Regions from separate parts of the Kluyvera georgiana genome, predicted to be linked through region 2. Evidence: predicted binding sites of a transcription regulator. Region 2 holds the regulator's gene; the other holds the start of a gene.
What was found. Region 2 encodes sigma-54, which starts transcription at its own class of promoters, with help from an activator protein. Its sites were predicted from a motif close to GTTGGCACANNTTTCGCTNT; they were not measured.
Positions count from the first base shown of each region.

Region 1 (3,421 bases), 520 kb from region 2:
CATTTTTTCGTAGGTCACGCCGTAGAACAGCGGGCACAGCTCGCGCATTTCGTCCCAGATTTGCTGGTTATCGTCGTAGTGCATCGGATAACCCATTTCGCTGGCGATCAGGCTGATAATCTCCCAGTCGCGCTTGACGTTATACTTCGCGTCGATGGCTTTATCGAAGCGCTGGAAGCCGCGGTCAGCGCAGGTAAAGACGCCGCCATGCTCGCCCCAGGAAGTGGCGGGCAGCAGTACGTCAGCCTGTTCGGCGGTTTTGGTCATGAAAATATCCTGCACCACCACGAAATCGAGCGCTTCGAAGCCTTTGCGCACCAGCCCTAAATCCGCCTCGGTTTGCAGCGGATCTTCACCCATGATGTAGTAGGCTTTAACCTTGCCTTCTATTGCCAGATGCGGCACTTCGGTAATGCGCACGCCGACTTTGTCGTCCATCAGGCTGGCATCAATCCCCCAGGCATTGGCGAATTTTTCACGCACCTGCGGGTCCGTCACGTCCTGATAGCCAGGGAACTGATTTGGCAGCACGCCCATGTCACACGCGCCCTGCACGTTGTTCTGCCCACGCACCGGGCCAACGCCGACGGCTTCACGCCCGAGGTTACCGGTCAGCAGCGCCAGGCTTGCCAGCCCTTTCACTACGTCAACCGCCTGGCCGAACTGGGTGACGCCCATGCCCCACATGATGGTCGCCGACGGCGCCGCCGCATAAGTGCGCATCGCCTGACGAACCTGTGCGGCGGGAATACCGGTCAGTTCTTCCACCGCTTCGGGCGCGTAGTCTTTAACGACTTCACGCATCTCGTCCAGCCCGGTGGCGTAGCGCGCAACATACTCTTTGTCGTACAGCTCTTCTTCCAGCAGCACATGGGCAAAGGCATTCACCAGCGCCATATTGCTACCGTTACGCATTTGTAGATGCTGATCGGCGATGCGCGCGGTTTCAATTTTGCGCGGGTCGCAGACGATAATTTTCGCCCCTTTATCTTTGGCCTTAATCACGCGACGCGCCACGATGGGGTGCGAATCCGCGCAGTTGTAGCCAAAGACCAGCAGGCAACGGGAATTTTCAATATCGCCGATGCTGTTGCTCATCGCGCCGTTACCCAGCACTTCCTGCAACCCGGCAACCGATGGGCCGTGGCACACGCGGGCGCAGCAATCGACGTTATTGGTGTGCAGCACGCCGCGGGCGAATTTCTGCATCACATAGTTGGTTTCATTACCGGTACCGCGCGATGACCCGGTGGTCATAATGGCGCGCGGTCCGTATTTGGCTTTGATCTCACTCAGCCGTTTCGCGGTGTAGCGAATGGCTTCATCCCAGCTCACGGGGGTGAATTTGCCCCCTTTTTCATAGCGGATCATCGGCTGCGTCAGACGCGGCGTCAGCAGTTGGGTATCGTTCAGAAAATCCCAACCGTAGTAGCCTTTCAGGCACAGCTCATTCTGGTTGGTTTGCCCATCAGCCGCCTCGGCGCGAATAATTTTACCGTGGTCGACGACCAGCTTCAGTTTGCAACCAGCACCGCAATAAGGGCATACACTCGTGATTTTTTTCATCAGTAACAGACCTGTTAAAAGAGAAATAAAGGATGATTAAAGAGAGATAGACGCGGCGCTTTCCAGCGCGGCGCGACGGCGTTTTTCCGCGCTAAGCTGTTCCAGCTTGTTGCGGTCAACGCAGAACAACGCGTGGGTCGGGCACGCTTCCATACAGGCCGGGCCTTCTTCACGGTGGAAGCAAAGGTCGCACTTGTTGGCTTCCGCTTTTTCCGCACGCACCTTCAGACCTGCGCCGCTGTCGCGCACAACCGGACGCACCACCACTTCCATCGCGCCATAGGGGCAGGCCACCACACAGGTTTTGCAGCCAATGCAGCGCTCCTGCATAACGTGGATAAACCCTTTGTCGCGGACAATCGCGCCGTTCGGGCAGACGTTGGCGCACGGCGCGTCTTCGCACTGGCGGCAGGCGGTGGCGGTAGAAACATCTACGCCCTTAATAACGTGAATACGCGGCAGGAACGACTGTGGCGTCAGCGCGGCGCAGTCCTGATCCTGCTGGTGAGAAACCACGCAGGCGACTTCGCACGTACGGCAGCCAATACATTTACTCGCATCAGCGATGATGAAACGGTTCATCAACTTCTCCAGCTATGACAGTGATTGCGCGGGAGAATGCATTATTCGAGCCAACTTTTATTTTATTGATTCATAAGGGGATTTGACAGAGTGTCTGCCGGAACAGGCTGTCATCGTCACTAATGACGATGACAGCTGACGACATTAACGGTGCGGGCCGGCGACGATGGACTCGCGCTCAATCAATTCGCCGGGAAAGGTTTGTTGATATTTAAAATCACCGCCGTCGAGCATAAAAATAAGACGGTGAATCGTCTCTTTAATCATTTCCGTCACCGGAATACGCACGCTCGAGAGGGACGGAATCATATACGGCGCTAACGCAATATCGTCAAAGCCAATCACCGACACCTGCTGCGGCACCGCTATTCCGTGAGCATGAAGCCGCTTGATTGCGCCCACCGCCATATCATCGTTACTGGCCACCAGCGCGCTGAATGTCACCTGCCTTTCTCGCAGAATATCGACACCTGCCGCGCCGGTGGCGGGCGTCCATTTTCCTTCTACAATCAGCTCATTACGTAGCGTAATGCCATGTTTCGCCAGCGCATCCTTATAGCCGGAAAGACGCTCAACGCCGGTCGGCGAATCCAGCGAGCCGGTAATAAAAGCAATATCACGATGGCCCAGCGTAATTAATTTTTCCACCGCCTGCTGGCTGGAAGATTTTTGATCGCAATAAACGCAGTGGCTGCTATTTCGGCGCAGGCGACGGTTAATGACCATCACCGGCTGTTGCTGCTGCTGAATAATATCGTCAATTTCGTCGACGCTTAAAAAACGTGGATAAATAATAATGCCATCGCAGCGCAAATCGAGCAGATACTGAATCGCCTCACGCTCCTCTTCGGCGCTGTGCTTGCCGTCGGCGAGTACCAGACGACGCCCCTGATCTTCCGTCATACTCGCCGCGTGATACAGCAGTTCGCTAAAGTACACGCCATGATAAAGGGTGTTTGTCACCACCAGCCCCAGCGTTTGCGTCTTTTTGGTGGCCAGATTACGCGCCAGAAGGTTTGGCCGGTAGCCGCTCTCTTCGATAGCCAAAAACACCCGGTCTTTGGTCTCCTGACTGACATAACCGTTGCCCGATAGCACCCGGGACACGGTGGCTTTCGATACGCCCGCCCGTCGTGCCACCTCTAGCATCGTCGTCATATTCATACCTTTGAAAAATTATCTGCCCGCAGTGTACTGCACCGCCTGGCGATTTTCAGCAATGGCGAAACGGGTGAATCTTTCATCAGGGCTATTTCCTGTGATCGGTTTCACG
Region 1 is NZ_CP158865.1:1,062,671-1,066,091, reverse strand. Features, by position in the region: gene fdhF (formate dehydrogenase subunit alpha) at 1-1,566, opposite strand, end outside; gene hydN (electron transport protein HydN) at 1,603-2,148, opposite strand; gene ABTW00_RS05085 (LacI family DNA-binding transcriptional regulator) at 2,293-3,306, opposite strand.
Region 1: the regulator sigma-54 is predicted to act here: its motif matches at 2,184-2,203, upstream of hydN (electron transport protein HydN).

Region 2 (3,421 bases):
ACGAATTAGCAAATGATTTCGTGGTACTGACCGGCAATGCCTACCTTGAGCAGTTAGACAGTAACATCAAGGGTGACAAGATTACCTATCTGGTGAAAGAGCAGAAAATGCAGGCGTTTAGCGACAAAGGCAAACGCGTCACTACCGTTCTGGTTCCGTCTCAGCTACAGGACAAATCCAAAGACCAGGCTCCGGCACAGAAGAAGAGTAACTAATCCGTTATGGCGACATTAACTGCAAAAAATCTGGCGAAGGCCTATAAAGGCAGACGCGTCGTGGAAGATGTCAGTCTGACCGTCAACTCCGGTGAGATTGTGGGCCTGCTTGGGCCGAACGGCGCGGGTAAAACGACCACCTTCTACATGGTCGTCGGTATCGTACCGCGCGATGCGGGCAACATCATCATTGATGATGAAGACATCAGCCTGCTGCCGCTGCACGCCCGTGCACGCCGCGGCATCGGCTATTTGCCGCAGGAAGCGTCGATTTTCCGTCGTCTGAGCGTTTACGATAATCTGATGGCGGTACTGCAGATCCGCGATGACCTCAGCAATGAACAGCGCGAAGACCGTGCCAAAGAGCTGATGGAAGAGTTCCACATCGAGCATCTGCGCGACAGCCTGGGCCAGGCGCTTTCCGGCGGTGAACGTCGCCGCGTCGAGATTGCCCGCGCGTTAGCGGCAAACCCGAAGTTTATCCTGCTGGATGAACCGTTTGCCGGTGTAGACCCCATCTCCGTTATCGACATCAAACGCATCATCGAACATCTGCGCGACAGCGGCCTTGGCGTACTGATTACCGACCACAACGTCCGTGAAACGCTGGCGGTGTGCGAACGCGCTTACATCGTCAGCCAGGGGCATCTGATTGCCCACGGAACACCTCAGGAGATCCTGGAAGACGAACATGTTAAACGCGTGTATCTTGGGGAAGACTTCAGACTCTGATAGGGTAGTGGTTATCGACGTTAGCGGGAGATATTCGTTCTGAACATGAAGCAAGGTTTGCAATTAAGGCTCAGCCAACAGCTTGCCATGACGCCCCAGTTGCAGCAGGCCATTCGTCTGTTGCAATTGTCTACGCTGGAACTTCAGCAGGAACTCCAGCAGGCGCTGGAGAGCAATCCCCTGCTCGAGCAAACCGATCTTCACGATGAAGTAGAGACTCAGGAAACCGTCGATAGCGAAACGCTGGACAGCGTCGATGCGCTGGAAAAACCGGACATGCCCGAAGAGCTGCCGCTTGACGCCAGCTGGGACGAAATCTACACCGCCGGTACACCTTCCGGTACTGGCGCTGACTATCAAGACGACGAACTACCGGTTTATCAGGGTGAAACCACTCAGTCACTTCAGGATTACCTGATGTGGCAGGTAGAGTTAACGCCGTTTACCGATACCGACCGGGCGATCGCCACGTCGATCGTCGACGCGGTGGATGACACCGGCTACCTCACCGTCACCGTCGAAGATATCCGCGAAAGCATCGGCGACGACGAGATTGGCCTGGACGAAGTGGAGGCGGTACTTAAGCGCATCCAGCGTTTCGATCCGGTCGGCGTGGCCGCCAAAGATCTCCGCGATTGCCTGCTGATCCAGCTGTCACAATTTTCACCAGACACGCCGCGCCTCGATGAAGCGCGACTGATTATCAGCGATCATCTCGATCTGCTCGCTAACCACGATTTCCGCTCGCTGATGCGGGTCACCCGTCTGAAAGAAGATGTACTGAAAGAAGCTGTCGATCTGATCCAGTCACTGGATCCACGCCCGGGCCAATCGATCCAGACCGGCGAACCGGAGTATGTGATTCCGGACGTACTGGTGCGCAAGGTCAACGATCGCTGGGTGGTAGAGCTGAACGCCGACAGTATTCCGCGCCTACAGATAAACCAGCACTACGCGGGGATGTGTAATAACGCCCGCAACGACGCCGACAGCCAGTTTATTCGTAGCAACCTGCAGGAAGCCAAATGGCTGATCAAGAGCCTTGAAAGCCGCAACGATACGCTGCTGCGCGTCAGCCGCTGCATCGTCGAGCAACAGCAGGCCTTTTTCGACCTTGGCGAAGAGTACATGAAACCGATGGTGCTGGCCGACATCGCCCAAACCGTCGAGATGCACGAGTCCACGATTTCGCGTGTTACCACGCAGAAGTATTTGCATAGCCCACGGGGCATTTTCGAGCTTAAATATTTCTTCTCCAGCCACGTCAGCACCGAGGGCGGCGGCGAAGCCTCGTCCACGGCCATTCGGGCGCTGGTTAAGAAATTGATTGCCGCGGAGAATCCCGCGAAACCACTGAGCGACAGTAAACTGACCACCATGCTCTCTGAACAGGGTATCATGGTGGCAAGGCGTACCGTTGCAAAGTACCGAGAGTCTTTATCCATTCCGCCGTCTAACCAGCGTAAACAGCTGGTCTGACACAACTGATAAGGAAGACACTATGCAGCTCAACATCACTGGACACAACGTCGAGATCACCGAGCCGATGCGCGAATTCGTTAATGCGAAGTTCAGCAAGCTGGAGCAGTATTTCGAGAGGATCAATCAGGTCCATATTGTGTTAAAGGTGGAGAAACTGACGCACATCTCGGATGCGACATTGCACGTGAACGGCGGTGAACTTCATGCCAGCGCGGAAGGGCAGGATATGTATGCCGCCATCGACGGTTTGATCGATAAACTGGCGAGACAGTTAACCAAGCACAAAGATAAACTAAAACAACATTGATTGTCCGAGCGATCGCCCGATATGCCCGCATATCGGGCGATGCTTAGGTGAAATTATGACAAATAACGATTCGGCTCTACAACTGAGCAATGTCCTTAACCAGGAATGTACCCGCAGTGCTGTGCACTGTCAGAGTAAAAAACGTGCGCTGGAAATCATCAGCGAGCTGGCGGCGAAACAGCTTAGCCTGCCGCCGCAGGTGGTGTTCGAAGCCATTCTGACCCGTGAAAAAATGGGCAGTACCGGCATCGGCAACGGCATCGCCATTCCTCACGGCAAGCTCGAAGAAGATACGCTGCGTGCGGTAGGGGTGTTCGTGCAACTGGAAACGCCGATCGCCTTCGACGCCATCGACAACCAGCCGGTCGATTTACTCTTTGCGCTTCTGGTTCCAGCCGACCAGACCAAAACCCATCTGCATACGCTTTCCCTGGTGGCGAAACGTCTGGCAGATAAAACGATTTGCCGCCGCCTGCGCGCCGCGCAGAGCGACGAAGAGCTGTATCAAATCATCACCGATACGGAAACCCACGATGATGCGTAATGGACATCACATCGTACTGAGGAGAAACGGTACATGGTACTGATGATCGTCAGCGGCCGCTCTGGCTCGGGAAAATCAGTGGCCCTGAGGGCGCTGGAAGATATGGGCTTCTACTGCGTTGATAACCTGCCGGTGGTACTG
Region 2 is NZ_CP158865.1:546,688-550,108, reverse strand. Features, by position in the region: gene lptA (lipopolysaccharide ABC transporter substrate-binding protein LptA) at 1-215, shown strand, start outside; gene lptB (LPS export ABC transporter ATP-binding protein) at 222-947, shown strand; gene rpoN (RNA polymerase factor sigma-54) at 993-2,426, shown strand; gene hpf (ribosome hibernation promoting factor) at 2,449-2,736, shown strand; gene ptsN (PTS IIA-like nitrogen regulatory protein PtsN) at 2,792-3,280, shown strand; gene rapZ (RNase adapter RapZ) at 3,314-3,421, shown strand, end outside.